DNA from 4 places in the Streptomyces sp. NPDC033165 genome. Region 1 is predicted to be linked to each of the others. Evidence: riboswitches for the same ligand, from Rfam matches in the RefSeq annotation. Region 1 holds a riboswitch; each other region holds the start of a gene.
What was found. Region 1 has a riboswitch for cyclic di-AMP ahead of ACZ5WC_RS29765 (M23 family metallopeptidase). Riboswitches for the same ligand answer to the same signal wherever they lie in the genome.

Region 1 (7,739 bases):
GACTTGGGATTTGGCATCGTAATCCTCGACGTCCGAGGAGCGCAGGCTGGCATTCCTCTTGCGTGAGCGATGCGTGAGCGGACGTCCCGATACGAGCCAGTTCGAATCGGACTGTGTGCCACCAGCCGTCCGCTCTGACCAGGTGATGTCGGACCCGGTGGCACCGTTCGGTACCAGCTAGGCTGCTGCGACCAGGACTTTTAATCCGTTGGTTGTGGGTTCGAGTCCCACACGGCCTACCTTTCGGACCCCGCCCTGGAGTGCCTCCGGGCGGGGTCTGCTGTAGGCGGACGATGCTTCGTATCGCCCCCGCACGGCTCGCAGTTGGAAGAGGCGGCCCACGCTGCCCGGAAAGCCCCGGACGCGCCCTTCGCTGCGATCCTTCTGCTGTGTGCCGAGGAGCGGAGCCGGCCGGCGGAGGCAGGCAGCAGCGGCAGCTGGTCGAGTGCGCTCCCCGTATGCCGTAGAGTGGTGTTTACCGACGCGGGGTGGAGCAGCTCGGTAGCTCGCTGGGCTCATAACCCAGAGGTCGCAGGTTCAAATCCTGTCCCCGCTACTGAAGATGCAGGCCCGGCACGCGCACAGCGTGCCGGGCCTGAGTCGTTTCCGGGGAACAGCACCGACCCGACCGGCCCGGGACGCTTGACCTTGACGCAGCGTAAAGATCTAGCGTTTCCGGCATGGAGTGGTCCATCCAGGAAATCGCCAGAAAAGCCGGCACCACGAGTCGCACGCTCCGGCACTACGGAGACCTCGGTCTCCTCACGCCGAGCCGGATCGGGAGCAACGGCTACCGCTACTACGACCAGGACGCCCTCGTCCGGTTGCAGCGCATTCTGCTGCTGCGGGAGCTCGGGCTGTCGTTGCCCGCCATCAAGGACGTACTGGAGGGGCAGCGGGACACGGCGGTGGCGCTGCGGGCGCACCTGCGGCTGCTCGAACAGGAGCAGGCGCGCATCGGGCGGCAGATCGCCTCGGTGCGGACCACTCTCCACAAGACCCAGGAGGGGATGGAACTCATGGCTGAAGAAGTGTTCGACGGGTTCGACCACACCGTCCACGAGCAGGAGGTGACCGAGCGCTGGGGCCGGAAGGCGTACGAGGAGGGCGACCGGTGGTGGCGTTCGCTCGGGGCGGCGGAGAAGAAGGCGTTCCAGGACGAGCAGGAGGCCATCGCGCGCGACTGGGGCCGGGCCAAGGAGGCCGGGCTCGCGCCGGACAGCGAGGAGGCGCAGGACATCGCGCGGCGGCACTGCGCCTGGCTGGCGACGACGAGGGAGCCGAGCCGTTCGTACGTGATCGGGCTCGCCGAGATGTACGTCGCCGATCCGCGTTTCGCGCGGAACTACGACCGCCACGCGGATGACACCGTCACCCTCGTACGGGACGCGCTGACCGTCTACGCGGAGCGCTCGCTCTCCGACTGAGTCGACTGGGCTGGATGGGCTGGATGGGCGGGATGGCCGGGCCGGGTTGGCCGAGCCGACCGGGCGGGCCTGGGCCGGCTGAGCGGGCCGGGGCGGCCTGGGCCGGCTGAGCGGGCTTGGACTGCCTGGCCGGCCGTCGGCCGTATCGGTCACCGATGGCCGGGTCCTCGTCCGGCTTCCCCCTATTTGGCCGATGAGGAGTCGCCGCCCGGCGCGGCTCCGGGAAGCCTGGACGGGGCGCGGTACCGTCCGCAGCCGTGGGTGGACCGGGCAGGAGTGCACAGGTGGGGTTGGCCGAGAAGCGGCATGGGCGCGTGGCCGGGAGCGCCGGTGGTCTGAGCCGCGCCGTGCTCGGGTCCCCGGACGGGGCGGTGACGCCCGGCGGCAGGGGCACCCGGCGGTTCGTCCGGCTGCTGCCCGCGCTCCTGATCGTCGGCGGGCTGCTGTTCGACTCGTTGGCTCCGCCCAACTTCACCGCCGTTCCCCTGTTCGTGGCGGCGCCGCTGATCGCCGCGCCGTTCTTCTCCCGGTCCCGGACCGTCCGTACCGGCATCGCCTCGTTCCTGTCCGTCATCGCGATGCGGCTCTCCGACGGGACGTCCACCCAGGTGGTCCCGGTCATCGAGACCATCACCGTGCTGACCGCCGCGGTGCTGGCCCTCGTCATCAACGGGGTCGTGCGGCGCAGCAACGAGCAGCTGGCCTCGGCGCGGGTCATCGCGGAGACCGCCATGCGCGCCGTCCTGCCGACACCGGCCGAGCGGATCGGCGGGCTCCACGTGGCCGCGCGGTACGAGGCGGCCCAGGCGGACGAGTTCGTGGGCGGTGACCTGTTCGCCGTCGCGGACACCCCGTACGGCGTCCGTCTGGTCGTCGGCGACGTGCGCGGCAAGGGACTGGGTGCCGTCGAGACGGTGGCGGTGATCATCGGGGCGTTCCGGGAGGCCGCCGAGCAGGAGCGGTCCCTGGAGGGCGTCGCCCAGCGACTGGAGCGGGCGCTGGCGCGGGAGGGGACGCGTCGGTACGGGCTGGACGCCATGGAGGGGTTCATCACCGCCGTACTGGCAGAGATCCCGCCCGGTTCGGCCACCGTGCGGCTGGTCAACCGGGGGCATCCCGAGCCGATCCTGCTGCACGTGGACGGCGCCCTGGAGGTGCTCGCGCCCTCCGTGCCCGCGCTGCCGCTGGGGATGGACCTGGGGGTGTGGCCGGACCGGTCCGACGAGTGGGCGATGCCCGCCGGCGCCACTCTCCTGGCCTTCACCGACGGCCTGTCCGAGGCCCGGGACGCGAACGGGGTCTTCTACGATCCCGCGGCCCGGCTGCGCGGCCGGATCTTCCCCGGCCCCGAGGAGCTGCTGTCGGCGCTGACCGATGACGTACGGCTGCACACCGGGGGGCGGTCCACAGATGACATGGCGCTGCTCGCGGTGGGCCGGCCGGCGGAGGGGCAGCCGGAGCGGCGGACGACGGTGAAGATCGTGGGGCGGGGCGATGGCACGGTACGTAACTGAAGCGCGTCGCTCCGCATAACAATTGACGCAACGTCAGAAAGTGGGGTGTCGCTGAGGTGCGGTCAAGTCGCCTGATTTAGCCCGTTTCTTCCCTGTAAGTCCCCATCGAAGTCGTTAATGATCAGCAGGAACAGCTTGGATTCGGGCCCGTGTGTCTATTAACGTTCGATAACGCAGCGCGGTCGTCCCAGCCGTCGTCAGGACGGCGCCGCGCGCGAGCGCCGAATTCCGCAAGGGAACCGGGGAACCACCTACATGGGGTGAATCGGACGCCTGCGTCTCGTGAGAGACGGAGGGGCCCGTAGGAGACCTTCCTGCTCCGAACCCGTCAGCTAACCCGGTAGGCGAGAAGGAAGGAAAGGAGTGCGCCCACGTGGCGTCCAACAAGCCTGCCCCTGAGGCCCCGTCACCCTTCAGTGCCGACACCTTCGGTGGCGCGGAGCGGTCCGTGGGGGAGTGGAATCCCACCGAGGAGTCCATCCGTCCCGTGCGCGGCAGGCACCGCGTAGCCAAGCAGCGTGGTCTGGCCCGTAGCTCCACCGTCCTCGGGGTCGGCGTCATAGCGGCCGTCGGAGCGGGGGGCATGGCCACCGCTCAGGACAAGGCACCCGTCTCCATCTCTCTTCCCGATTCCATCGCGGACAACCTTCCCGACGCCAAGTCCCTTCCCGGCGTCGGGTCCTTCATGTCGGACGACGTGGAGGCCGCCCCGGTCGCCGCGGCCGCGCCGCTCACCTCCGCGGGGCTCACCAGCGCCGAGGCAGAGCAGGGCGCCACCGACGCGGGCGAGGCCCTGCGCGCCCGGATCCTCCAGCAGGCCGAGCAGCAGCAGGCCAGCGCGGACGCCGAGGCCAAGGCCGCCGCCGAGAAGGCCGCGGCAGAGAAGGCGGCCGTCGAGGCGAAGAAGCAGCAGGACGAGGCCGAGGCCAAGGCCGCCGCCGAGAAGAAGGCGGCGGAGGAAGCGGCGAAGAAGAAGGCGGAGGCCGAGCGCCTCGCCAAGCTCGCCGCCAGCTACTCCCTGCCCACCTCCTCGTACACGGTCACCTCGACCTACGGCCAGTCCGGCGCGCTCTGGTCCTCCGGTCAGCACACCGGCCTCGACCTCGCCGGGGCGACCGGCACGCCGCTCAAGGCCGTGCACAGCGGCACGATCAAGTCGGCCGGCTGGGCCGGTTCGTACGGCTACCGCACGGTGCTCGAACTGGAGGACGGCACCGAGATCTGGTACGCCCACCAGTCCTCGATCGACGTCTCGGCCGGCCAGAAGGTCACTACCGGCGACACCATCGGCCGCATGGGCGCGACCGGCAACGTGACCGGTGTCCACCTCCACCTGGAGGTCCGTACGGCGGGCGGCTCGGCGATGGACCCGATGGCCTGGCTGAACAGCAAGGGCCTCTCCGTCTGAGCCTCCTCCTCACCCCGGAACCCCGGCAGCCCTGACGCACACCCCCCGACGTCAGGGCTGCCGGTACTCGTTTCCGTACCCGGGCCCGTCTGCGTAGGCGTGTGCGTACGCGTAGCCGTGCCCCTGCCCGGGCCCGTATGCGTATCCGTGCCCGTAGCCGGGCGCGTGTCTGTACGCGTACTGCGGGCGGGTCGTCAGGCGGGCGGCCTCGGCGAGGGCCGGGGCCGCGATGTCACGGCGCTGCCAGAGGTGGTGCAGCAGCTCCCGTTCCCGTGCGGCGAAGTCGGCGCCCGCCGCGCCGTGCCGGGCCCGGCGGCGCAGGCCCGCCAGGGACGTCGCGAACGACTCGTACTCCGCGACCGCGCGGGCCGCCGCCCGGCCGCGGAGCCGGTCCCGCTGCCAGTGGCGGGCCAGGTCGCGGGCGATGCCGCGGGCCCGCATCGAGGAGAGCGCCTGCGGTTCGGCGGGGGTGAGCCAGCCCGCCGCCGCGTATGCGGGCAGTTCGGCCGCGAGCGTACGCAGCTCCCGCCGGCGCGAATGGATCGCCAGCCAGGTCACCAGGCCGAACGCCGGGACCATGACGATGCCGTACACCGCGTAGAAGCCGTACGGGCCGAAGGACGCCGAGCCGTTCCACAGGGCGTGCAGGCCCATCGCCAGAAGCAGGCCGAGCAGCGGCAGGGCGATCCGGCGGACCCGGTGGCGGCGGGCGCTGACGGCCGCGAAGCCGAAGCCGAGGCCGGTGAGGACGGTGAACAGGGGGTGCGCGAACGGCGACATCACGATCCGTACGAAGAACGTCCCCACCGTCACCGAGGCGAACCCCGAACTGCCCTGGAGCTGGTCCTCGCCGAAGGCGTTGCCCAGATAGAGGATGTTCTCGGTGAACGCGAAGCCCGTCGCGGTGAACCCGGCGACCACGATCCCGTCCACCACCCCGCTGAACTCCCGTCTGCGGAACACGAAGATGAGCAGCACGGCCGCCGCCTTCGCGCTCTCCTCGACGATGGGGGCGATCACCGTCGCCCCCAGGGTGTCGGCGCTCGCCGGGTCGGCCGTCGCGGTGGCTATCCAGCGCGTCGCGAACGAGTTGGCGATGATCGCGACAAGCGCGGCGGCGCACGCGCCCCAGGCGAAGGAGAACAGCAGATTCCGCCAGGGGCCGGGCTCGACCCGGTCCAGCCAGCGGAACGCCGCCATCAGGAGGGGGACCGGGAGCACCGCCAGGCCGAGGCCGACGAGGAAGCCTTCCGGGCCGGTCTGCTCCCGGACCAGGGCCAGGATCACCAGCCCGCACAGCACGAGCGCCAGGATCACGGCCCCGGCGCGGAACGCCTTGCTGCGCCACACCATGCCGACGCGGCGCGGCCGGTATCGCCCACGGCCACGCTCCGGCACGGCGCCCAGCACCTCGTCGAGCCGCTGCTCGTGGAGGGCCGGAACGGCCGGCCGCGCCTGCTGATGCTGCACGGAAGGGTCGGACACCATTCGACCCTAACGAGGGGCACTGACACCCGGCGATGGCGCATCCGGCCAGGACGTGGCCATATGGCCATCGCGGGCGGTGTGCGTCAGATGCGGGCGAACAGCAGGTCGTGGACGACGTGTCCCTTGTCCAGGCCCTGCCCCTCGAAGCGGGTGAGCGGCCGGAACGCCGGACGCGGGGAGTATCCGCCGTCCGCCGCGGTGTTCTCGAAGCGGGGGTGCGCGGTGAGCACCTCCAGCATCTGCTCGGCGTACGGCTCCCAGTCCGTCGCGCAGTGGACGATCGCGCCGGGCTTCAGCCGGGGGGCGACCAGATCCAGGAACGCGGGCTGGATCAGCCGCCGCTTGTGGTGCCGGGCCTTGGGCCACGGGTCGGGGAAGTAGACCCGCAGGCCGTCGAGGCACTCGGGGGCCAGCATCTCGCGCAGCAGGATGACCGCGTCACCGTTGGCCACTCGTACGTTGGTCGAGCCCGCCTTGTCCGCGAGGCCCAGCAGGTTGCCCTGGCCCGGGGTGTGGACGTCGACGGCGAGGATGCCGGTGCCCGGGTCGTCGGCCGCCATCTGCGCGGTGGCCTCGCCCATGCCGAAGCCGATCTCCAGGACGACGGGCAGCCCGTCGAACAGCTCGTCCAGGTCGAGGACGCGCTTGCCGTCGATGTCGAGACCCCACTTGGGCCACAGTCGCTCCAGGGCGTCCTGCTGGCCGGTCGTGACCCGGCTGCGGCGCGGCTGGAAGCTGCGGATCCGGCGCTCGTGGTGCGAGCCGGCGGGGTCGGCCGCGGGGCCGCCGGGGAAGCGGGGCTCCTGGCGGAGCCTGCGCTGCCGCTCGAAGGAGGCCTCCCGCAGCGCGGCCGCTTCGTCGGCGGTCTCGTCGTCGGCGATCACCTCGTCGGCCGCAGCTTCGGCCGCAGCTTCGGCCTCGGCGGCTGCCACGTCGGCTGCCGTGGAGCCGGTCGCGGGCGCGGTGACGGCGGGCGCGTGCTCGGGCGTCGCGGCCGTGGCTTCGGCGGGCGCACCGGGGGCGGGGTTCAGGGGCTGCTCAGACACAATGCCCCGATTCTACGGCGGGCGGCTTCCACCCCGTTTCCCGTGCCCGGCGCAGCGCCCGCCGCGCGACCTCCCGTCCGATGGGCAGGGACGCCGTCGCCGCTGGTGACGGGGCGTTGAGCACATGGACGGTGTGCGGGGCCTCCCGGATCAGGAAGTCGTCGACCAGCGTGCCGTCCTTGAGCACCGCCTGGGCCCGGACCCCGGCGGGTGACGGGCGCAGGTCCTCCTCGGTCACCGCGGGCAGCAGCCGCTGGACGGCCCGGGTGAAGGCGGACCGGGACAGTGAGCGGTGGACCTCGCCCGCCCCGTAACGCCAGTGCCTGCGGGCGATCTGCCAGGTACCGGGCCAGCTCAGCGTGGACAGCAGTTCGCCGGGGCGCACCACGGGCCAGGCATACCCCTCGCGGGCGAGGGCGGGGACGGCGTTCGGGCCGACGTGGACGGAGCCGTCGAAGCCGCGGGTGAGGTGGACGCCGAGGAAGGGGAAGGCCGGGTCGGGCACCGGGTAGACCAGGCCGCGCACCAGCTCGGGGCGGGCCAGCGCGTAGTACTCGCCCCGGAACGGCACGATCCGCACCCCTGGGTCGTCGCCCGCGAGCCGGGCCACCCGGTCGCAGTGGAGTCCCGCGCAGTTGACCAGGACCCGGGCCCGGACGACCAGGCTCTCGGTGGTGCGCACCGCGACGCCCCAGGGGCGGCGGTCTATGGCGGCGACCTCCGCGCCGTACCGCACGAGGCCGCCGGCGGCGGCGACCTCGGTCGCGAAGCGCGTGGCGACGGCGGTGAAGTCGCAGACGCCCGTCGTGCCGACCCGGATCGCCGCGAGGCCCCGCACCTCGGGTTCGTACTCCGC
Region 2 (7,739 bases), on a different contig from region 1:
GCCGAGCAGTTCGGAGGGTGCGCCCGCCAGGCCGAAGGAGAGCACGGCCCCGGCGGCCGCGTCGATGGAGGCCCGCACGACGGTGTCCACACCGCGCGGGACCATCGCCTGGACGACGGGGAGCAGTTCGGCGGGCTTGCCGAGGAGGTCGGTGAGGTCTCCGTACGCCCGGCGCAGCGCCTCCTCGTCGGCGAGGTCCAGACGGACCCCGCCGAGGTCGGCGCGGTGGCGGAGGTGGGGTGCGGTGGTCTTCAGCGCCACCGGGTAGCCGAGCACGGCGGCCGCGGCGACGGCTGCCTCTGGGCCCGGGGCGGGGAGCGTGGGACGTACGGGGATGCCGTAGCGGCCGAGCAGCTCGCGGGCCTCGTCGTGGGTGAGCGGGCGTCCGCGCGGGTCGGGGGCGGTGGCGAGCTGCGCCTCGATCAGGGCGGCGGCCCCGGCCTCGTCGATGGTGTCGTCGAGGAATTCGGGGACCTTGCCCGGCACGGCCGCCTGCCGTCGCCACTGGGCGTACTTCACGGCCTCGGCGAGGGCGCGTACGGCGCGTTCGGCGGCGGGGTAGGCGGGGATGCGGCCGACGCGGGCGGGCTGCGGCTGCTCGGCGCCGGTACGCGCCCCGGCCGCCGCGTCCGGCTGCGACACGGGCCCGGCGGGTCGGTCGGCCCGGACGGCCGAGGGCGCCGTGGCCGGTGTTCGGGGGGCGGTGGGGGTGGGCGGGGCAGCGGGCGTTCCCGGCGTGGTGGGCGTTCCCGGGGCGGTGGGCGTTCCCGGGGCGGTGGCCGTTCCCGGGGCGGTGGCCGTTCCCGGCCCGGTGGCCGTTCCCGGGGCGGTGGTCCGGGCTGCGGCAAGGGGCGGCGACCCGGGGCGGGGCGCGGCCGTGCTGCTCGCGGCGGCCAGGGCCTCGGCGAGGCCGCCGATCTCGACGTGGACGACGGCCACCGGCTTGGCCGGGCCCCCGGCCGCGGCTCCGCGCAGGGCGGCGGCCAGCACCTCGCCGTCGCCGGATTCGGCCTCGCCGTTCTCCCCCACCCACGGGATGGCGGTGACGATCACGGCGTCGCACGTCCCGTCGGCCAGCGCCTCGGCCAGCGCGTCCCGGAAGTCCTGCGGGGAGGCTGCCGTGGTGAGGTCGCGCGGCGGGCGCGGGCGGAGCCCCTCGGCGAGGCAGGCGTCGTACGTGAGGAGGCCGAGGGACTCGGAGTTGCCGAGGATCGCGACCCGGGGGCCCGCCGGGAGCGGCTGGTCGGCCAGGAGGAGCCCGGCATCGACCATCTCGGTCACGGTGTCGACGCGGATCACGCCCGCCTGCCGCATCAGGGCGGAGACCGTGGTGTCGGGGATGCGGCTGACGGGGACGGCGTGGCCGGGCGGGCTGGTGCCGCTGTGCCGGGCGCCCTTCACCACGACGACGGGCTTCACGGCGCCGGTGCGGCGGGCGAGGCGGGTGAACTTGCGGGGGTTGCCGAGCGATTCGAGGTAGAGCAGGGCCACGTCGGTGTCCGGGTCCTCGAAGGAGTACTGGAGGAAGTCGTTGCCGGAGACATCGGCCCGGTTGCCCGCCGAGATGAACGAGGACAGCCCGGCGCCGCGCCGGTGGAGGCCGGAGAGCAGGGCGATGCCGATCGCCCCGGACTGGGTGAACAGGCCGATCCGGCCGCGGGCCGGCGACTCGGGGGCGAGGGAGGCGTTGAGCCGGACGGTCTCGGCGGTGTTGATGATGCCGAAGGCGTTCGGGCCGATGATCCGCATGCCGTACGAGCGGGCCTGGCGGACCAGTTCGCGCTGGAGCTCGCGGCCCTCGGAGCCGCGTTCGGCGTAGCCGGCGGAGAGGACGACGAGGCCCTGGACGCCGTGCTCCCCGCAGTCGGCGACGGCCTCGGGGACCCGGTGGGCGGGGACGGCGATGACCGCGAGGTCGACCTGCTCGTCGATCTCGCCGAGCGAGCGGTGGGCGGGGACCCCGTCGAGGGTGGCCAGGCCCTCGTCGAAGGCCCGGTTCACCGCGTACGTACGGCCGGTGAAGCCGGAGGCGAGGAGGTTGCGCAGGACGGTGCGGCCCACCCCGCCGGTGGTGCGTCCGGTACCGATGACCGCGACGGACCCGGGGTCGAGCAGGCGCTGGACCGAGCGGGCCTCGGCGCGCTGTTCGCGGCCGCGCTGGACGGCGAGGGACTTCTCGGTGGGTTCGAGGTCGAGGGTGAGGTGGACGGAGCCGTCCTCGAAGCTGCGGCGCTGGGTGTATCCGGCGTCCCGGAACACCTTGATCATTTTGTTGTTGGCGGGGAGCACCTCGGCGGCGAAACGCCGGATGCCGCGTTCGCGGGCGACCGCGGCGATGTGTTCGAGCAGGGCGGAGGCGACGCCACGGCCCTGGTGGGCGTCCTGGACGAGGAAGGCGACCTCGGCCTCGTCGGCGGGGGCGGAGGCGGGGCGGCCCCGGTCGTCGATGCGGTCGTAGCGGACCGTGCCGATGAACTCGCCGCCGATCGTGACGGCCAGTCCCACCCGGTCGACGTAGTCGTGATGGGTGAAGCGGTGCACATCCCGGTCGGATAGCCGGGGATACGGGGCGAAGAACCGGTAGTACTTCGACTCGTCGGACACCTGCTCGTAGAAGCTGACAAGTCGCTCGGCGTCGTCCGTGGTGATCGGCCTGATGCGCGCGGTGCCACCGTCGCGGAGCACCACGTCCGCTTCCCAGTGGTCGGGGTACGCGTGATGCGGACTCTGCTCCGGCGTGGGCTGCATGGACAAAGCCTACGGCGGGCATCCCGGTCGCGGAGGGATCGGTACCGGGGCAGTCTGATGAGGCCCGGCCGAGGGCGGCCGGGGCGCGGGGCCCGGACGGGAGGCCGGGCACAGCACTGCGCACCGCATGAGAGACTGGTCTAGACAACCGTTGATATGTGAAGGGCAGAACCATGGCTGAGCGCCGCGTAAACGTCGGTTGGGCCGAGGGCCTGCACGCCCGCCCCGCTTCCATCTTCGTCCGTGCCGCCACGGCGTCCGGCGTGCCGGTGACGATCGCCAAGGCCGACAGCAGCCCGGTGAACGCCGCCTCCATGCTCGCCGTGCTCGGCCTGGGCGCACAGGGCGGCGAGGAGATCGTCCTCGCGTCCGACGCGGATGACGCCGAGGCCGCTCTGGACCGGCTGGCGAAGCTGGTCGCCGAGGGGCTGGAAGAGCTTCCCGAGACCGTCTGACCCGTCCCGCCCGCCCCACGGGCGATCCGCCCGCCCCCACCGGACGGAAATACGTGAGAGCCGCGACCCCTTGCCGGGGCTGCGGCTCTTTCGCTTTCCCGGAGATATCCGTGCACCGGGAATTCGGGCAGCACGAATACCACCCTCCGCAATTACTCCCCCTTTGTATACGGCGCGATTGTTAATGACGGGCACTCGCGATGTTTACGCCAGGTTGCGAAGTGCTCACCCGGGGCCCGGCGGCCGCGCGGTGGCCGGGCCGGTCCGGGCGGCGGAGCCGGTGGGCCGCCACCGCGCGTTCCGCGTGCTGGGCGGTGAGCGCCCTGGCCCGCTCGGCGTCGCCCCGTGCCACGGCGTCCACGATGGCGCCGTGCTCGGCCCAGGAGTCGGCCGGGCGGACCGGCTGTTCGACCGCGTACATCCAGGCGATCTTGTGCCGGAGCTGGGTGAGCAGCGCGATCAGGCCAGGGCTCCCGGAGGCCTGGGCGAGGGTCTCGTGGAACCAGCCGCCCAGCGAGCGCAGATCCTCGCCCTCGCCCCGGCGGGCCCGCTCCTGACCGAGCCTCACCAGCCCGCGGAGCACCTTGAGGTGGGCGTCCGTACGGCGCTGGGCGGCGCGCGCGGCACCCAGCGGCTCCAGGAGCATCCGCACCTCCAGCAGGTCGGCCGCCTCCTGCTCGGTGGGCTCGGCGACACAGGCGCCGGCGTGCCTGCGGGTGACGACGAAGCCCTCGGACTCCAGGGTGCGCAGCGCCTCACGGACCGGGACGCGGGAGACCCCGTACCGCCGGGCCAGCAGCTCCTCGGTGAGGCGGCTGCCGCGCTCGTAGACACCGGAGACGATGTCGTCACGGATTGCCGTGCATACCGAATGCGCGGGAATGCGCATGTCCGAACCTCCGCCTTAATCCCCGCGAAACGCGGCCGCCCGACGTCTGTTCCGTGACTCTATTGCAATCCGCCGGAATTTCCGACGGCAGGCCGGAATCCATGGATATCAACTGGCCGGAGAAGGCCTGTCGCACACCCCGGTACGAGGGATTCCGCCGGAATTGCCGAAGGCCCCGGCGGGGAGCCGGGGCCTTCGGGAAGCGGGGTGCGCGGGTGGGGTCAGACGTTCAGACCGTGGGAGCGCAGGTAGCCGACGGGGTCCATGTCGGAGCCGTAGTCGGGGGTGGTCCGGGCCTCGAAGTGCAGGTGCGGGCCGGTGGAGTTGCCGGTGGAGCCGGACAGGCCGATCTGCTGGCCGGAGGCGACGCTCTGGCCGACGGAGACGCCGATCGAGGAGAGGTGGCCGTACTGGGTGTACGTGCCGTCAGCCATCCGGAGCACGATGTTGTTGCCGTACGCGCCGCCCCAGCCGGCCTCGACGACCGTGCCGGCGCCGACCGCGACGACGGAGCTGCCGGAGGGGGCCATGAAGTCCACGCCGGAGTGGCTGCCGGAGGACCAGAGCGAACCGCCCGCCTTGTAGCCGGTGGTGACGTGGGATCCGGCGACCGGGAGGTGGAAGGCGTTCAGGCGGGCGCGCTCGGCGGCGCGGGCGGCGCGGGCCTTCTCCTCGCGGATCTCCTTGGCACGGGCCTCGGCCTTGCGCTCGGCCTCCGCCTTCGCCTTGGCCTTGGCTTCGGCGGCGGCCTTGGCCTTCGCCTTCGCGATCGCTTCGGCCTGCTGCTGCTGCGCCTTCGCCTGGGCGTCGATCTGCTCGGCGAGGGTGGCGTCGAGGGCGATGGCCTGGGTGAGGCCGGTGTCGACGACCTTGGGCGCCTCGGCGTCCGCGGCGAGGGCCGGAGAGGCCAGCGAGCCGAGGACTCCGGTGGTGGTCAGAGCCGCGATTCCGGCGGCCTGGGCGCTCCGGCGCGTGAGGCGGCTCGGGGCACGGTGCTTCCCGGTGGCACGGGTGAACGCCATGAAGGGGCTGATCCTTTCCTTCCCTCTCGCCTACCGGGTTAGCTGACGGGTTCGGAGCAGGAAGGTCTCCTACGGATCGCCGCGCCGGGTGTGGCGCGGATCTCCGATTCACCCCAGGGACTGCGTGGGTCCCCGGCTCCCCAGGCTCGCGCCTGACGGGGACTCGGCGATCGCTGCCCGGCGCCGCGGATGCGGCATACGGGTGACGGACAGCGGAGCCGACGCTAAGCGGGCCGCCTTCCCATCACCAAACGGACAAGGGGATTTGTCGCACATCCCACAGGGCAGACAGGCAACCTCTCCACCAAATCCGACCAACTGCCTCAATAGGGCAAAAAGGGAGGACCCCGACGAACTGCTGTTCGTCGGGGTCCCGTTTGCCCCGTTGCGGTGCGCTTGCGTCAGCCGGTGACGACGGAGACCTCTCCGATGCCGAGCGCCTTTACGGGCTCCTCGATCTGAGCGGCATCCCCCACCAGGACCGTGACCAGCCGGTCCACCGGGAAGGCGTTGACGACGGCGGCGGTCGCCTCCACCGTGCCCGTCTCGGCGAGCCGGGCGTAGAGGCGGGCCTGGTAGTCGTCGGGGAGGTGCTGCTCGACCTGGTCGGCCAGGGTGCTCGCGACGGAGGCAGCGGTCTCGAACTTCAGCGGGGCGACGCCCACCAGGTTCTGCACGGCCGTCTCGCGCTCGGCGTCGGTCAGCCCCTCGGCGGCCAGCGTCCGCAGGACCTTCCAGAGGTCCTCCAGCGCCGGTCCGGTGGACTCGGTGTCCACCGAGCCGCTGATCGCGAGCATGGCCGCGCCGCCCGAGTCGGGGCCGCTGGAGCGCAGCACCTGGGCGAAGGCGCGCACGCCGTAGGTGTAGCCCTTCTCCTCGCGCAGGACCCGGTCCAGCCGGGAGGTGAGGGTCCCGCCCAGGCAGTACGTGCCGAGCACCTGTGCGGGCCACACGCTCTCGTGCCGGTCGGCGCCGATCCGGCCGATCAGCAGCTGGGTCTGGACCGCGCCGGGGCGGTCCACGATGACCACACGGCCGGTGTCGTCCGCGGTGATCGGCGGGACCGGGCGGGCCTGGCCCGCGTTGCCCGACCAGTCGCCGAGGGTGTCGGCCAGCAGCGCGTCCAGGTCGATGCCGGTGAGGTCACCGACGATCACGGCGGTCGCGGTCGACGGGCGGACGTGGGCGTCGAAGAACGCGCGCACCGCGGCCGCGTCGATCTGGCGCACCGTCTCCTCGGTGCCCAGACGCGGACGGGACATCCGGGCGGTGGCCGGGAAGAGCTCCTTGGAGAGCTGCTTGGCGGCGCGCCGGGACGGGTTGGCCTGCTCGTGCGGGATCTCGTCGAGGCGGTTGCCGACGAGGCGCTCGATCTCGCTCTCGGCGAAGGCCGGGGCCCGCAGCGCCTCGGCGACCAGACCGAGGGCCTTGGCCAGCCGGGAGGCCGGGACCTCCAGGGAGACCCGGACACCGGGGTGGTCGGCGTGCGCGTCCAGGGTGGCGCCGCAGCGCTCCAGCTCGGCGGCGAACTCCTCGGCGCTGTGCTTGTCGGTGCCCTCGGACAGCGCCCGCGACATGATCGTGGCCACGCCGTCCAGGCCCTCGGGCTCGGCCTCCAGCGGCGCGTCCAGGAAGATCTCCACGGCGACGACCTGCTGGCCGGGGCGGTGGCAGCGCAGCACGGTCAGCCCGTTGGGCAGGGCGCCTCGCTCGGGTGCGGGAAAGGCCCACGGCCGGGCGGTGCCCGGGGTCGGCTGCGGGTGGTACTCCATGGCTACTCCAGTCACGGCGGCGTCGCTCACTTGTCCGCCCCCTCGGGTGCTTCGGTGCCTGCCGTGTCCTCGACGGCCCCCTCGTCCTCGGCCGGCTCGACGGGCTCGTAGACCAGCACCGCCCGGTTGTCGGGGCGCAGGGCCGCCCGCGCCGCCTCGCGCACCTCCTCCGCGGTGATGTCCAGGACTCGTCCCACGGCGCTCAGGGCGAGCTGCGGGTCGCCGAACAGGACCGCGTAGCGGCACAGTTCGTCGGCGCGGCCCGCGACCGTCCCCAGGCGGTCCAGCCACTCGCGCTCCAACTGGGCCTGCGCGCGCTCCATCTCCTCCGGGGTGGGCCCCTCGGCGGCGAACCGGGCCAGCTCCTCGTCGACCGCGGCCTCGATCTGCTCCACCTCGACCCCGCCGGAGGTCTTCACATCCAGCCAGCCCAGCGAGGGCGCACCGGCGAGCCGCAGCAGCCCGAAGCCTGCCGCCACCGCCGTACGGTCGCGGCGGACCAGGCGGTTGTGCAGGCGGGAGGACTCGCCGCCGCCGAGCACGGTCAGCGCCAGGTCGGCCGCGTCACAGGCGCGGGTGCCGTCGTGCGGGAGGCGGTAGGCGGCCATCAGGGCACGCGCCGGGACCTCCTCGTGGACGACTTCGCGCAGCTGCTCGCCGATGATCTCGGGCAGGGTGCCGTCGCGCGGCGGCTGCTTGCCGTCGTGGGACGGGATGGAGCCGAAGTACTTCTCGACCCAGGCGAGGGTCTGCTCGGGGTCGATGTCCCCGACGATGGAGAGCACCGCGTTGTTGGGCGCGTAGTACGTACGGAAGAACGCGCGGGCGTCCTCCAGGGTGGCCGCGTCCAGGT
Region 3 (7,739 bases), on a different contig from region 1:
CGACTGCGTATGGGAGACCGAGCCGGTCCCCGTGCAGCTGCCCGCCGCCACCGCGCCCCCGGTGCGGGTCGGCCGCTTCGACTGGGACCTGCACTCCGGGCAGGTCGCCGCCGACGACGAACTGTGCGCGATCCTCGGCTTCGAGCCCGCCGCCTTTCCCGGCACCGTCGACGCACTGGCCGCGCGGCTGGTCCCCGAGGACGTGTACGGGCTGTGGGCCCTGGCCCGGCAGACGGTGGAGTCGGCACAACCGGTCGTCCGCCGCATGCGGCTGCGCGGCCCCGACGGCCGGTCCCATCTGCTGGAGCTCTCCGGCCGCTGGACCCACCCGGACGGCGACGCCGACTCCAGCCATCTGACCGGGTTCCTGGTCGACCTGGGCGCGGGCCCCGTCGTGCCGGAGGCCGCCGACCGGCTGCCCCGGGGCGTCCTCTCCCTGGACCGGCTCGGCCGGATCACCTACGCCAACGGACTCGCCGAAGAGCTGCTCGGGCACTCCCGCACGGAGCTCGTCGGCCGTCTGGTGTGGCAGGCCCTGCCGTGGTTCGGGCACGAGGCGTACGAGGACCACTACCGGGCCGCCATGATCGCCCACGAGCCCGTCCACTTCCTCGCCCGCCGCCCGCCCTCCCGCTGGCTGTCCGTCTCCCTGTATCCGGGCCACGACGGGGTGAGCGTCGTCCTCCAGGCGACCGACCGGCCGGCCTACGCCCCCGGATCGGTCACCGCCCCCGGCCTGGGCATCGGCTCCACCGCCGACCGCTCCTCCGCGCTCTACCGTCCGGTGGCCCTCGCCATCGCGCTGACCGAGGCGGTCACGGCCCGTCAGGTCTCCGCCGTGGTCACGGAGGAACTGCTGCCCGCGTTCGGCGGCCGCCAGCTCGCCATCTATCTGCTGAACGAGCGTCATCTGCACCTGGCGTGGGAGACGGGGTTCCCCAAGGGCTTCCTCGACCGCTTCGACGGGGTCGGACTCGACGTCAGGATTCCCGGGGTGGAGACCCTGACCACCGGCCGCCCGATCTTCTTCGAGTCCATGCAGCACCTGGCCGAGGCCTACCCGGGCATCCCCATCGACGCGGACGTCGGGGCCCGGGCCTTCCTGCCGCTGATCGCCTCGGGGCGGCCGGTGGGCTCCTGCATCCTCGGCTTCGACCGGCCGCGCGGCTTCAGCCCGGAGGAGCGCACGGTCCTGACCGCGCTGGCCGGGCTCATCGCCCAGGCGCTCCAGCGCGCCCAGCGTTACGACAGTGAGTCGGCCCTCGCCCGCGGACTCCAGGACGCCCTGCTGCCCCACCGGCTGCCGGAGGTCGACGGGGTGGACACGCTGGGGCGCTATCTCTCCGGCACCCAGGGCATGGAGGTGGGCGGCGACTGGTACGACGTCATCGAGACCGGTCACGAACTCGCGCTGATCATCGGCGATGTCCAGGGCCACGGTGTCGCCGCCGCCGCGACGATGGGCCAACTCCGCAGTGCGGTGCGGGCGTTCGCGCTGAGCAACCACGACCCGCAGGAGGTGATGAGCGGGACGAACCGGCTGCTCATCGACCTCGACCCGGGCCAGTTCGCCAGCTGCTGCTACGTGGTCCTCGACCCGGCGACCGGGGTGGCCCGTGTCGTACGGGCGGGGCATCCGCAGCCCGTGCTGCGAAGGCCCGACGGCCGGACGGAGGTGCTGGACCTGCCCGGCGGCATCGTGCTCGGGATCGACGGACAGGCGGTCTATCCGGTCACCGAGATGCGGCTCGAACCGGGCGCCATGCTCGCGCTCTTCACCGACGGCCTGATCGAACGCCCCGGTACCGACATCGACGAGGGGATCGAGCGGCTGCGCGCCACGATCGAACGCATCGGCGCCGTCCCGCTGGCCGACACGGCCGACCAGGTCATCGGGGAGGCACGAGCGGCCATCGACCGCCCCGACGACATCGCGATCCTGCTGGCCGCCCGCTGGGCCGGGACCTCGACGGTCCGTCGGCCCGCCGAGGCGCACACCCCCGGACCGGACCTGTGGCGGACGTTCCGGGGTGCGGAGCCGGGGCGCACGGCCGAGGCCCGGGGCCGGCCCCGCACGGATGGCGGCACGGCGGCCCCGGGTCCCGCCCGGACGGACGTCAGCCCCGGTCGGGACCGGTGAGGGCCCCGTCCAGGGCCGGGCGGTGTCCGCCGGGACGTGCCCGGCCGACGGTCAGGTCCGGCGCCCGGGGCGCCCGGCCGACGATCAGGCGCCCGAGGCCTTGAGCATGCCCTCGCGCTCCACGACCTTGATCCGCTCACGGCCCTGGGCCGCGCCGAGCGCCTGCTCGTGCGCGTCCAGCCTGTGCCAGCCCTCCCAGGTCGTGTACCGCACGCCCCGGTCCTCCAGGAAGGCCTCGACGGCCTCGGGGGCGGGCGTCGCCGGCTCGGGCAGCCGACCGGCGGCGCGGTCCTCCAGGAGGCAGGCCACCGTCTCGTTGGCGTCGCCCTTCGTGTGGCCGATCAGGCCGATCGGACCGCGCTTGATCCAGCCCGTGACGTAGACCGAGGCCATGTGTTCGTCCCCGGCGATGACCCGGCCCGCCTCGTGCGGGACGGTGCCGGAGGCCACGTCGAAGGGGAGCTTGGACAGCTCCTCCGAGTAGTAGCCGACGGCGCGGTAGACGCTCTGCACGTCCCAGTCGGTGAACTCTCCGGTGCCCCGGACATTGCCGGTGCCGTCCAGCTCGGTGCGCTCGGTGCGCAGCGCCGCGACCTTGCCGTCCTCGCCGAGGATCTCGACGGGGGACTCGAAGAAGTGCAGGAACAGCTTGTGCGGGCGGTCGCCGACATCGCGGATCGCCCAGTTCTCCAGGGTCTGCGCGACCATGTTGGCCTGCTTGTTCTCCCGCCGGGTGGCGATGGAGCCCTCGTCGTACTCGATGTCCTCGGGGTTGACGATGACTTCGATGTTGGGGGAGTGGTCCAGCTCCCGCAGCTCCATCGGGCTGAACTTGGCCTGCGCCGGGCCACGCCGACCGAAGACATGAACCTCCAGCGCCTTGTTCGCCTTGAGGCCCTGGTACACGTTGTCCGGGATCTCGGTGGGCAGCAGCTCGTCCGCCGTCTTGGCCAGGACCCGGGCCACGTCCAGCGCCACGTTGCCCACGCCGAGGACGGCGACCTTCTCCGCGGTCAGCGGCCAGGTGCGGGGGACCTCGGGGTGACCGTCGTACCAGGAGACGAACTCGGCCGCGCCGTAGGAGCCGTCCAGGTCGATGCCGGGGATGTCGAGAGCCCGGTCGGCCTCGGCGCCGGTGGAGAAGATCACGGCGTCGTAGAACGAGCGCAGGTCGTCCAGGCCGATGTCGTTCGGGTAGCTGACGTTCCCGAAGAGGCGGATCTGCGGCTTGTCCAGCACCTGGTGGAGGGCCTTGACGATGCCCTTGATCCGGGGGTGGTCGGGGGCCACGCCGTAACGGATCAGGCCGAAGGGCGCGGGCATGCGCTCGAAGAGGTCGATGGAGACCCCCGGGTCCTGGCAGACCTCGGATTTGAGCAGCGCGTCCGCAGCGTAGATACCGGCGGGGCCGGCTCCGACAATGGCGACGCGGACGGGGCGTGTCATGGCGTGGTGTTCCTTCGGGGCGGGCGAACGCGGGCAGGTACAGCGTACGTCGGAGGTAAGGGTTGGCTTACTAGTCTCCACCCCACACCGTAAGCGATCGCCCGGCGAGCGCTTCGACCGGCCCTGACCAGCGTGCCCGATAAGTCCATTTCGCCATATCGATATGGGTGATTTACCTCCTTTGGAACTCTCATCCGTAAAGGGCTTATTAGGGCGCTTGAGGCATTTGCCTGGCCGTGTTTTCGCCACCTCCGGTGGAAGTGGTGAGCGTCACGTCGCGGGGCGCGGACGGTGATCCGGAGGGTTCGGTTCCCTTCTGTGCGAAGAAAGTTGACGCGGTGACGGTGCGGCCCCCGTCGGAAATCCCCTGTTTCGATCATGCGGAAAAACAGCGATGCGGAATGCGGGGCTTGTTCCGTTCGGCGTTTCTCGCCTACGGTCACCGTCAATCCGGATGGAACGCCGAATCCTGCCGCCGTCCGGGAATCCGAAACCCACTCACGTACGGCAGGAGCGGGGGACCCAGGTAAGTCGCCGAACCGTTACCGGAACGGCTTGGGGTGAAGTCGCATGCCCATGCGGCCAGACATCTCCCGTCTGAACCCGACAGCTCACCTCGCAGGCGCCGGAGAGGAAATTCCCCATGCCCGCACAGGGTAAGCACCGCCGTCCCAAGTCCACCTCGCTGAGCCGCGGCCTCGCCGCCGTGACCACGGGCGGAGCCGTTCTCGCTCTCCCGGTGATCGGCGCCACCACCGCCTTCGCGGCCCCCGCCCCGGCCGCCCAGCAGCAGGCCGTGGCCCCGGTCTCCGTGGCCGCCCAGGTGAATTCCGCCACCAAGGCCGCTTCCGGGTCCGCCGTGAAGTCCGCGCCCGCCAAGCATTCCGTGGCGGCCGGGGAAACCCTTTCCAAGATCGCCCGCGAATATTCCGTCAGCGGCGGTTGGAAGAAGCTCTACGAAGGGAACCGGAAGGTCGTCGGCGGTAATCCCGACCTCATTCACCCGGGTCTCACGCTGACCATCGGCGCCAAGGCCGCCGCCCCGTCGGAGGACAAGTCCGGCAAGGCCTCCGCGAGCGCCGCCCGCGGTGAGTCGGCTGACCGCGCCGACCGTTCCGAGCGCGCCGCGGCCCCGGTCGCGAAGGCCGCCCCGGCCGCCGAGAAGCCGACCGCGTACACGAACGACCTCGACGGCTGGATCAAGGAGTCGCTGGCGATCATGGCCGAGCGCGGCATCCCCGGCAGCTACGAGGGCATCCACCGCAACATCATGCGCGAGTCCTCCGGCAACCCGAACGCCATCAACAACTGGGACTCCAACGCCGCCAAGGGCACCCCGTCCAAGGGCCTGCTCCAGGTCATCGACCCGACCTTCCAGGCCTACCACGTGCCCGGCACCTCGACCGACAGCTACGACCCGGTCGCCAACATCACCGCCGCGTGCAACTACGCCGCCGACCGCTACGGCTCCATCGACAACGTCTTCGGCGCCTACTGACCGAGGCGCGGAGACCCGGAAGGCGGTGCCACCCGTTCGCGCGGTGGCACCGCCTTCCGCCGTTTCCCGCTGCCGCCGTCAGGTACGCCGGTAGGTGCGGCCGCCGCGCCGGGGCAGGGCGCGCGGGTCGTCCGCGCCGTCGGTGGCCGCGGTGGTTTCGAGAGCGAGGTGGAGCTCGGCGCGGACGGCGGCGTCATCGAGGTTCCGGTCGAGATGCTCGGCGCACTGGGCGAGCCAGACCGTCAGGGTGGTGCGGTGGACGTGCAGTTCGGTCGCGGCGGGCGCGGTCTTCGCGTGGTGGCGCAGCCAGCAGGCCAGCGCGATCCGCAGGTGCGGTTCGAGACCGCCGACCAGACCGGTGGCCCAGGAGAGGGCGGGGGCGGTGTCGAGAATCCCGGCGGGCAGCGTCTTCAACCGGGCTGGACCGTACGGGCCCGCGGCCGCTTGGCTTCCCGGCGGCGTCGGGCCCGAGTCCCCCTGCCCGCCGTCGTGAGCGTGGCCGTTGTGGTCGCCGGAGGCGGGAGCGCGGAGGGCGAGGAGGAGATGGGCCCGCACGGTGGCGTCGTCGAGGTCCGTGCCGAGCAGGGCGGTCAGCTCGCGCAGCCGGGTGCGGAGGGTGCCGGCGGAGATACCGAGCGCGGCGGCGGCGCGCGGGGTGCTGCCGGTGCGCAGCCACACCAGGAGCAGGTGCCGGTGCTGCGGGGTGAGCGGGCCGAGGACGGCGGCCGCCCACCGGCTGTAGGAGCCGGGGTCCAGGAGGCGGACGAGCTGTGTGGCGCCCACGGCATCGGCGGGGACGACGCGGTGGGCGGGGGTGGCGCTGTGCCGGGCGGCGGCCGCGTCCGCGTGCGCGGTGGGCATGTCCGCGAGCGGGAGCGGTCCGGCGAGGCCCGCGAGGAGGTGGTGGCGTTCACTGACCCGGGAGACCAGGCGGAGGATCCGCCCGTTGTCCTGGCCGCGGTGGAGTTCGGCGACCAGGAGCTCGCCGTCCAGCTCGCCGATCAGGGCGCAGGAGCCGCTGTGCCCGGCGAGGGAGGGGCGGGCGGCGCGCCAGAGGACCTGGTGGGCGGTGGGAACGTCGGGGCCGGTGAGCCGGTAGACCGTGACATGCGTGAGGCCGTCGGCGCCCAGGGTGTCGGTGACGGCGGTGGTGTGGCCGCCCAGGAGCAGCCGGAGCAGCGTGGAGTGCAGCCGCATCTGCTCGGCGCGCAGTTCGGCGGCGCGCTGCCCCCGGACCTCCAGCAGGGCCGCGGTGGTGGTGGCGACGAGGGCGGTGTGCTCGGCGCGGACGACGGGCGCCGGGTGCAGGACGAGGACGGCGCCGGCCGCCGGCCGCAGGACGTGGTGCGGGTGGTCCTGCGGGTGGGACGCCGCCCGGACGCCGGCGGCGGCCGCGACGGCGGGGGTGCTGTAGACGGCTCCGGCGATCGGGTCGGCCAGCACTGCCGAGCCGTTGATCAGGGTGGCGGCCTCGCTGATCAGGTGCGCACCGGAGCGCATGGCGGCCCGCAGGAGCCGGTCCGCCGCGGCTTCCCGTGTATCGCGGGCGCGGAACGGATCGGCTTCGAAGGGCTCTGCCGTACCTCTGGTGCTCATGCTGTACGCCTCTGCGGGCCGAGCGCGCCGCGCACCGGTCCATCCCGGTGCGCGGCGCGGCGGTTGCGGACAGGGGTTACGGGATGCGGGCGACGGCCCCCCACCCGGCCCGGGCCGTGGTGGTGCCGGTGTTCGCGTCGGGCCGCCAGTTCGGCCAGGACACCATCCCCGGCTCCACCATCTCCAGCCCGTCGAAGAACGCGATCGTCGTCTCCGGCTCCCGGAAGATGTACGGGATGGCGCCGGATGAGTTGTACTCGTCCTGCACGGCGCGGTGCGCCTCGTCCGAGGCGGTGGAGTGCGAGAGCGAGAGGTAGCTGCCCGAGGGCAGCCGCTCCACCAGCCGCCGTACCAGGGACAGCGCGTCGTCCCAGTCCACGATGTGCCCGAGCACGTCCGAGATCACCAGGGCGACCGGCCGCGTCAGGTCCAGGGTCTCGGCGGCCCCGGCCAGGACGGTGTCCGTGTCGCGCATGTCCGCCTCGACGTACGCGGTCGCGCCTTCGGGGCTGGACGTCAGCAGGGCATGGACGTGCAGCAGCACGAGCGGGTCGTGGTCGACGTAGACGATCCGCGACTCCGGGGCGATCCGCTGGGCGACCTCGTGGGTGTTGTTCGCGGTGGGCAGGCCCGCGCCGACGTCCAGGAACTGCCGTATCCCGGCGTCCCGGGCGAGGTGGGTGACCGTCCGGCGCAGGAAGTCACGGGACTCCTTCGCGAAGGTCTCGATCAGCGGGTACTTGTTCTTGTACGCGTCGCCCGCCGCCCGGTCCGCCGGGAAGTTGTCCTTCCCGCCGAGCCAGTAGTTCCACACCCGGGCGCTGTGCGCGACGGACGTGTCGATCTGTGCGGGCAGTTCAAGCCCATTCCCGGTCGTACTCATCCTGAAGAATCTCCCTGGTTCGGGCCGGACGTATCGCCATCACGCACGACATGTCCAGCATTGCTTGGTATTCCTGTACGGACGGATTGGTGTCCCAGACCTCCGCCGTCCCGGGCAGCCCGCCCTCGCGGACCACGTGATCCGCGATCTCCCGGATCTCCACCCGGTACAGACTC
Region 4 (7,739 bases), on a different contig from region 1:
GGACTTCCCGGCCGAGCTGGCCAAGTTCGCGGCCCGGGGCTGGCTGGACCGGGCGGCGCCCAACGGGCTGCTGCGGCTGTCCCCGCTGGGGCTGGCCCACTCCGACGCGCTGGGTCCCGCCCTGTTCTCCCCCGGGGTGCGGGCCGCGATGGCCGCGTACGAGCGGAAGTGACCGGGACATGGACCTGACTCTTCTCTACCGCGGCCCGCTCGCCTCGTGCGACTACGACTGTCCCTACTGCCCGTTCGCCAAGCGGCGGGACAGCCGTGCGCGGCTGACGGCGGACCGGGAGGCGCTGGAGCGGTTCACCGGCTGGGCGGCGGAGCAGACCGGGGACCGGCTGTCCGTGCTGTTCACTCCGTGGGGCGAGGGGCTGGTCCGTTCCTGGTACCGCAGGGCGCTGACCGAGCTGTCCCATCTGCCGCACATCGGGCGGGTGGCGATCCAGACGAATCTGAGCTGCCGCACCGGCTGGCTGGCGGACGCCGACCCGGAGCGGGTCGCGCTGTGGTGCACGTACCACCCGGGGCAGACTCCGTACGAGCGTTTCCTCGGCCGGTGCCGGGAGCTGTCCGGGCTCGGGATCCGTTACAGCGTGGGCGTGGTGGGTTTCGACGAACACCTCGACGAGGCGCGGCGGCTGCGCGCGGCGCTGCCCGAGGAGGTCTACCTGTGGGTGAACGCGGCCGAGGGGCATACGTACACCGACGAGGAGGCGGAGCTGTGGACGGAGCTGGACCCCCTGTTCCCGTACAGCAGGCATCCGCACCGCTCGGCCGGGCTGCCCTGCCGGACGGGTGAGTCGGTGGTCTCGGTGGACGGCGACGGGACCGTGCGGCGCTGTCACTTCGTCAAGGCGGAGCTGGGCAATCTCTACGACGGCAGCTACCGCCGGGCGCTCGGCCCGCGGGCCTGTCCGATCGCTGTGTGCGACTGCCACATCGGCTATGTGCACCTGGAGACGCTGCCGCTGTACGACGTGTTCGCGGGCGGTGTCCTGGAGCGGATACCGGCCGGACCCGGGGTGGGCATGCCTTCGGACGGGCTCGTGGTGCCGAGCCCGTCCCGGCGTACGCTCCCTCTGCTGGAGCCGTGACCTCCGCGACCGCTACAGCGGCAGGAGGTCGGGACGCTTCGCCTCGACGTGGTCGCCGGAGGACTCGCCGCGCAGCCGCCGCCCGATCCACGGCACGAGGTACTCCCGGGCCCACTGGATGTTGTCGCGTCCCTCGTCGAAAGTGCTGCGCTGGGCCCGCGGCGGCCAGGGCTGGTCGGGATCGGCCGGCACGTCGTGGCCGAGGACCTGGGCGGCGCGCAGCGCGACGCGGGTGTGGCCCTCGGGCGACAGGTGGAGCCGGTCGTTGTCCCAGGCTCGGCGGTCCTGGACGGAGCGGAGCGACCACAGGTCCAGCACCGGGCAGTGGTAGCGGTCGGCGATGGCCCGCAGATGGACGTTGTACGTGGCGATCTTGCCGCGCATGTGGCGCAGCACCGGAACGCCCCGGGTGTCGAAGCCGGTGGTGACCATGACCGTGCCGACGGCGTTGCTCAGATCGGCGACCGCCCGCTCGAAGCGCTCGGCCAGGTCGTCGGGGTCGGCCCCGGGCCGGATGATGTCGTTGCCGCCCGCGCAGAAGCTGACCAGGTCGGGGGCCAGCTCCTTGGCGCGGGGGATCTGCTCCTCGACGATCTGGTCGAGGAGACGTCCGCGTACGGCGAGATTGGCGTAGCGGAAGTCCCCGTGCGGGGAGTCCTCCGGGCTGGTCGCCACGTCGGGGGCCGGGAGCCGGTCGGCGAGGAGCACCGCGAACCGGTCCGCCCAGCCGACGAAGGTCCCGTCGGGGCCGGGGTCCCCGACGCCCTCGGTGAAGCTGTCGCCAATCGCCGCGTACGACCCGATGATGTGCTGCTGGTTGTTTCTCGAATCGTCTGCCACAAGCACCTATCCTGCACCGTTCAATGTGACCTACGCGACCGTAATATGGGGTTGACGGGTGGTGAGATAGACCACCCGGTCAGGTTTTGGTAAAGCTGGAATAAGCGGAGGGGCGGTGCGCCGCCGCGCACCGCCCCTCGCTCATTTCTTGTTGCCCTCGGATCAGAGGGAGACGCCGTGCTGTCGCAGGTAGGCGATCGGGTCGACGTCGGAGCCGTAGCCCGGGCCGGTGCGGACCTCGAAGTGGAGGTGCGGGCCGGTGGAGTTGCCGGTGGAGCCGGAGAGCCCGATCTGCTGGCCGCCGGTGACGGTCTGGCCGACGGAGACGCTCAGCGAGGACTGGTGGGCGTACTGGGAGTACATGCCGTCCTCGTGCTTGATGACGACCTCGTTGCCGTACGAACCGCTCCAGCCGGCCGAGACCACGGTGCCCGGGCCGATGGCGCGGATCGGGGTGCCGGAGGGGGCCTGGAAGTCCGAGCCGGTGTGGTAGCCGCTGGACCAGCTGGAGCCGGAAGCGCGGTACTGGGTAGTGACGTTGGCGTTGGCCAGCGGGGTCGTCCAGCCGGAGCCGGTCGCCTCGGAGGAGCCGGTCCGCGCGGAGCTGCCGGAGCCCTCGGAGTCGTCGGCGGAGATCGTGTCCGGCTTCGGGTCCTCCTTGGGCGCGGCCTTGGAGGCGGCCTTGGGGGCCTGCTCGGCCTTCTTCGGGGCGGCCTGCGGAGCCGGGGCGGACTTCTCAGCCTTCGAAGGCGCGGCCGGGGCGGACGCCTTGGCTCCGAGGGTCAGTTTCATGCCGGGGAGGATCAGGCTGGGGTTCTCGCCGACGGTGGAGCGGTTGTCCTTGTACAGCTTCTGCCAGCCGCCCTTGAGCTGGTGCTCGGCGGCGATCTTCGACAGGTAGTCACCCCGGACCACGGAGTAGGTCTTCGGGGCGGCCTTCGACGCGGCGGGGGCGGTCTGCGGCGCGGTGTGCGCGGCGGCGACCGACGCGGCGGCGGGCTTGACCGCGGGAGCGGCCTGCTGCGCGGCACTGGCTCCGGTGGCGCCGATGAGCGGGAGGGCGAGTGCGGCGCCGCCGGTCCCCGCTGCGAGCACGCCGCGGGAGATCGGGCCGGACTTCGGACGGCGGTGCTTACCCTTTGCGGGCATGGGGAATTTCCTCTCCGGCGCCTGCGAGGTGAGCTGTCGGGTTCGGGCTGGAGATGCCCGGTCGCACGGTGGCGACTTCACCCCGAGCCGGTCCGGATCGCTCCGGGTCGGCGACTTACCTGGGTCCCCCGCTCCTGCCACACGTGAGTGGGTGGGTGCGAATTCCGGGCGGCGGCAGGATTAGGCGGTCCGCCCGGATTGACGGTGACCGTAAACGAGTCAGGACGAGCAGAACAAGCCATCGGTTGCGCGCGGGAATCATGGATTCGATCGCGGTCCGGATTTCCGGTCACACTCCGTGGATTACGGATCTTGGCTTTCCGTACGGGCAACGGGAACGGGCCGGGGAGCGATCACCACGGACCGTCACGGATATGATCCCGCTCACCCACGGAATCCCATCTCCCCCATTAGCGGGGCATGTTCTGCGAAATGCACCAATACGGACATGTCGCGGGCGGGGCTCGTGATGCGGCGTCAGACACACCCCCGCGACACCCCGGCCGGAGCGGGCAACCGTAATGATTTTCCGTCGAATCGATGTCGTATCGTCACGGGAGCGCCCTCGCCGGCGAGCCGCGCCGGCGCCAGAGATCCCAGGAGCCCCCGTGACACAGCAGGTGCCGCAGGTCCCGCCGGCAGAGACCGTCCTGACCGGAGTCCGCAACTTCCGCGACGTGGGCGGGCTCCCCACCACGGACGGGCGGCACACCGCCTTCGGCCGGCTCTACCGCAGCGGCCACCTGGCGCACGCCACCGCCGAGGACGCGGCCTTCCTCGGCGGGCTCGGGCTGCACACGGTCTTCGACTTCCGCAATTCCGCCGACCACCGGTTCGACGGGTACGACATCGAGCTGACCGGTGTCCGCAATGTCAGCATTCCTCTCTCGGACCCGGCCGACGGCGCCGAGTTCTGGCGCCTGGTCCGCGACGGGAACATCGAGCAGCTGCGCTCGATCCTCGCGGACGGCCAGGGCACCGAGCGCATGATCCGGATGTACCGGTCGACGATCAAGGACCGCACCGCCGAGCACAGCCGGGTCCTGCACGCACTGGCCGAGGACAGCGTCCCGGCGCTGATGCACTGTGCCGCGGGCAAGGACCGGGCCGGGCTCTCGATAGCGGTCTCGCTGCTGGCGGTCGGCGTCGAGCGCGAGGCGATCGAGACGGACTACCTCAAGTCCAACGATCCCCACCGCCGGTACAAGGTGCAGCGCGCCGACATGTCCGAGACCGGGATGTCCCCCGAGGTGATGGAGCTCCTCAACCCGCTCTTCGGGGCGCAGCGCGAATACCTGGCGGCGGCCTTCGCGACGATCGAGGAGATCTGGGGTACGACGGACCGCTACCTGACGGAGGGGCTGAAGGTCTCCCCCCAGACCCGGGAGCGGCTGCGCGAGCGGCTGCTCGACCAGGGCTGACGAGCTCGTGCGCGGTCAGCGGGTCACTCCGCGCCCGCCACCACGAAGAGCAGGTAGAGGAAGGCCGCGATCACATGGCCGACCACGAGGTAGGCGAAGAGCCGGATCACGAGGCCGCGCGGCATCCTGCGCTCCTGCGAGTCACCCTTCTTCGGGTGCCGCGGGCTCAGCGGGTCGTAGTGCTCGGAATCGGACATGACGGTCCTCTCTGCCGGCCTCGCGGCCGGTGGAACGAAGGGCTCAGCGCACGTGGAGGGCGTTGCCGAGGCAGAGCTCGGCCGCGGGGCTCTGGAGCAGGGAGTGGACGAAGAGCAGTTCCGCGCCGCCGTGGTCCAGAGCCGCGATCCGGTGCGGGGTGAGCGAGTCGAAGTGGGCGCTGTCGCCGGGGCCGAGGTCGTGCACGGTGTCGCCGAGCCCGACCCGCAGCCGCCCGCCGAGCACGTACAGCCACTCCTCGCCGGGGTGCACCCGGACCAGGTCACCCTGGGCCCCGTAGGGCACCCGGACGCGCAGCGCCTGCATCGCACGGCCGGAACCGCCGGCCTGCCGGTACAGCCAGCCGTCCGCCTCCGCGCCCTCGAAGCCGCCGCCTCGGATGATCGCGTCGCGTTCGGGCGGCTGCTCACCGAGCAGCTCGGAGACCGTCGTACCGTAGATACGCGCCAGCCCCAGGAGCATCGGCAGCGACGGCTGCCTGCGGCCGGTCTCCAGGCGGGAGAGGTGGGCCGGGGAGAGTCCGGCCCGCCGGGCGGCGCCCTCCAGGGTGAGGCCGCGGCCGCGGCGCAGCTCGCGCAGTCGGGATGCGACGCCGGGGAGCTCGTCCGGCGCCCCTTCGTCCGGAGGGTTCATACCTCCATTGGGCCAGGATCTTTCCTCCTGGGCAAATAACTTGCCCAGGAGGCAAACGTCTCGACGGGACGGTCAGCGGTTGGCCACGGCCTGCTTGACCAGGGTCCGGCCGAAGTCCCACATCAGCCCGCCGCCGCTGTGCGCCTCGTCCATCACGGACGTGAACGCAGCCACGAAACGGTCCACCTCCGCGTCCCCGATGATCAGCGGCGGGATCAGCTTGATCACTTCCAGGTGGTCGCCGGAGACCTGGGTGAGGATGCGGTGCTTCTGGAGCAGCGGCACCACGACCATCTGGGCGAAGAGTCCCCTGCGGGCCGCCTGGAGCATGGTCCAGCGGCTGCGGAGCTTCAGCGAGGCGGGGCGGCCGAACTCGATGCCGATCATCAGCCCGCGCCCACGCACCTCGTGCAGCAGCTCGTAGCGGTCCACCAGTGCCGCGAGGCGTTCGCGCAGCAGGTCGCCGGTGCGCCGGGCGTTCGCGACGGTCTCCTCTTCCTCCATGACCGTGAGGACGGCGAGGCCCGCGGCCATCGCCTGGGCGTTGGAGCCGAAGCTCGCGGAGTGGACGAGGACCCGGTCCATCGAGGAGTAGACCTTGCGGAAGATCCAGTCCTTGCCGAGCGTCGCGCCGACCGGCACATAACCGCCGGAGAGCGCCTTGGCCACGCACACGAGGTCGGGCTCCACGCCCTCCTCGTGCTGGTAGGCGTAGAAGTCGCCGGTCCGGCCGAGGCCGGTCTGCACCTCGTCGGCGATCAGGAGCGCCTTGTGCCGGTGCAGCAGTTCCTGGGCCTGCCGCAGGAAGCCGGGCGGTGCGGCGTGCACACCCTTGCCCTGGATCGGCTCGATGACCAGGGCCGCCACATCGCCCCGCTTCAGCTCGCGGCGCAGCGCGTCCAGGTCCCCGAGCGCGATCGCGGTGTCCGGCAGCAGCGGCGCGAAGCCGTCGCGGAACCCGCGCTCCCCGTTGACCGAGAGGGAGCCGGTGGTCAGCCCGTGGAAGGCGTGGTCACAGTAGAGGATGCGGGGCCTGCCGGTGGCGTAGCGGGCGAACTTCAGCGCCGTCTCGACGGCTTCCGTACCGCTGCTGCCGAAGAAGACGCGCCCCAGGTGCGGGCTGTGGGCGAGGAGTTTCTCGGCGAGCAGCCCGGGCAGCGGCTGGCAGTCGAAGCGGGTGAGGTCGGCGAGCTGGGCGTCGAGGACGTCATGCAGGGCCTGCCGGACGACCGGGTGGTGCCGGCCGATCCCCATGACGCCGAACCCGGCGAGCATGTCGAGGTAGTCGTTGCCGTCCGCGTCCCAGAAGTACGCGCCCTCGGCCCGCTCGTAGACCTTGTCGAAGCCGATGGTGTGCAGCATGCGCGGCAGCTGGTGGTTGAGGTGGCGCGCATGCAGCTCGTACCGCTCCGCCCCGCGCTCGGCGAGGAGCCGCGCCAGGTCGAAGCCCTGGGGTCCGCCGTCCGTCATCGCCCGCTCTTCTCCTTCGGGGTGTGCTGGTCCGTGGGGTCTTCCGCCTGATCGCGGGAGCGGCACCGATGCGCCCGGCGAGCCCGGCCGGGGTGGCCCGATCCCGGCGAGCGTCTCGGCACGTCCGGCGCGGGCGCGGAACCGGTCTCTCCGCTGCGGTGTCGGCCCGCGGCCCGCTCTCTTCCTCGGCACAGGGGCGGGCCGACCGCCCGGGAGGGACCCGGACCGTCGGCCGCCCGCTGTTCACCTCGTCACCGGCTCCCGCTGACCGTCTCCCGTGCGGCGCGCAGGGACTCCTTGAGGGAGCCCATGGTGGCGAGCACCGCCGTGGGTTCGTAGCCGCAGTGCGCCATGCAGTTGGCGCAGCGCGGGTCCTTGCCCCGGCCGTACTTGTCCCAGTCGGTCTCCTCGATGAGCTGACGGTACGTCGGTACGTAGCCGTCGCTCATCAGATAGCAGGGGCGCTGCCAGCCGAAGAGCGAGTAGTTGGGGATCGCCCAGGCGGTGCAGGGGAAGTCCGCCTTGCCTTCGAGGAAGTCCAGGAAGAGCGGCGAGTGGTTGAGCCGCCAGCGGGCCCGGTTACCGCCCGCGAAGGCCTTCTTGAACAGCTCGCGGGTCTGGTCGACGCCGAGGAAGTGCTCCTGGTCGGGCGCCTTCTCGTAGGCGTAGGCGGGCGAGATCATCATCTCGTCGACATGGAGGTCGTCGTTGAGGTAGTTGAGGACCTCGATGATGGTCTGCGGGGTGTCCGTATTGAAGAAGGTGGAGTTGGTGGTGACGCGGAAGCCGCGTCGCTTGGCCTCCTTCATCGCGGCGACGGCCTCGTCGAAGACGCCTTCCTTGGCGACCGATTCGTCGTGCCGCTCGCGCAGTCCGTCGATGTGCACGGCGAACGCGAAGTACGGGGATGGCG

Region 2: it holds a riboswitch for cyclic di-AMP, as region 1 does, so the genes downstream of both, ACZ5WC_RS11500 (M23 family metallopeptidase) here and ACZ5WC_RS29765 (M23 family metallopeptidase) in region 1, are expected to answer to the same signal.
Region 3: it holds a riboswitch for cyclic di-AMP, as region 1 does, so the genes downstream of both, ACZ5WC_RS18740 (transglycosylase SLT domain-containing protein) here and ACZ5WC_RS29765 (M23 family metallopeptidase) in region 1, are expected to answer to the same signal.
Region 4: it holds a riboswitch for cyclic di-AMP, as region 1 does, so the genes downstream of both, ACZ5WC_RS25585 (M23 family metallopeptidase) here and ACZ5WC_RS29765 (M23 family metallopeptidase) in region 1, are expected to answer to the same signal.

Annotation. Positions count from the first base shown of each region.
Region 1 is NZ_JBVIPK010000018.1:14,727-22,465, reverse strand. Features, by position in the region: tRNA gene ACZ5WC_RS29780 (tRNA-Met) at 483-556, shown strand; gene ACZ5WC_RS29775 (MerR family transcriptional regulator) at 681-1,427, shown strand; gene ACZ5WC_RS29770 (PP2C family protein-serine/threonine phosphatase) at 1,718-2,941, shown strand; cyclic di-AMP (ydaO/yuaA leader) riboswitch at 3,151-3,303, shown strand; gene ACZ5WC_RS29765 (M23 family metallopeptidase) at 3,315-4,349, shown strand; gene ACZ5WC_RS29760 (PrsW family intramembrane metalloprotease) at 4,401-5,834, opposite strand; gene trmB (tRNA (guanosine(46)-N7)-methyltransferase TrmB) at 5,921-6,883, opposite strand; gene lhgO (L-2-hydroxyglutarate oxidase) at 6,876-7,739, opposite strand, start outside.
Region 2 is NZ_JBVIPK010000004.1:60,578-68,316, reverse strand. Features, by position in the region: gene ACZ5WC_RS11515 (bifunctional acetate--CoA ligase family protein/GNAT family N-acetyltransferase) at 1-2,748, opposite strand, end outside; gene ACZ5WC_RS11510 (HPr family phosphocarrier protein) at 2,922-3,203, shown strand; gene ACZ5WC_RS11505 (GntR family transcriptional regulator) at 3,385-4,092, opposite strand; gene ACZ5WC_RS11500 (M23 family metallopeptidase) at 4,314-5,114, opposite strand; cyclic di-AMP (ydaO/yuaA leader) riboswitch at 5,127-5,293, opposite strand; gene ACZ5WC_RS11495 (M16 family metallopeptidase) at 5,516-6,886, opposite strand; gene ACZ5WC_RS11490 (M16 family metallopeptidase) at 6,913-7,739, opposite strand, start outside.
Region 3 is NZ_JBVIPK010000007.1:162,060-169,798, reverse strand. Features, by position in the region: gene ACZ5WC_RS18750 (SpoIIE family protein phosphatase) at 1-2,140, shown strand, start outside; gene ACZ5WC_RS18745 (FAD-dependent oxidoreductase) at 2,225-3,586, opposite strand; cyclic di-AMP (ydaO/yuaA leader) riboswitch at 4,068-4,226, shown strand; gene ACZ5WC_RS18740 (transglycosylase SLT domain-containing protein) at 4,230-5,084, shown strand; gene ACZ5WC_RS18735 (PucR family transcriptional regulator) at 5,163-6,680, opposite strand; gene ACZ5WC_RS18730 (SAM-dependent methyltransferase) at 6,757-7,563, opposite strand; gene ACZ5WC_RS18725 (helix-turn-helix domain-containing protein) at 7,538-7,739, opposite strand, start outside.
Region 4 is NZ_JBVIPK010000012.1:141,573-149,311, reverse strand. Features, by position in the region: gene ACZ5WC_RS25600 (STM4012 family radical SAM protein) at 1-172, shown strand, start outside; gene ACZ5WC_RS25595 (STM4011 family radical SAM protein) at 180-1,097, shown strand; gene ACZ5WC_RS25590 (SGNH/GDSL hydrolase family protein) at 1,110-1,937, opposite strand; gene ACZ5WC_RS25585 (M23 family metallopeptidase) at 2,100-3,086, opposite strand; cyclic di-AMP (ydaO/yuaA leader) riboswitch at 3,090-3,250, opposite strand; gene ACZ5WC_RS25580 (tyrosine-protein phosphatase) at 3,695-4,507, shown strand; gene ACZ5WC_RS25575 (DUF6126 family protein) at 4,531-4,704, opposite strand; gene ACZ5WC_RS25570 (helix-turn-helix domain-containing protein) at 4,748-5,356, opposite strand; gene ACZ5WC_RS25565 (aspartate aminotransferase family protein) at 5,429-6,826, opposite strand; gene hpnH (adenosyl-hopene transferase HpnH) at 7,078-7,739, opposite strand, start outside.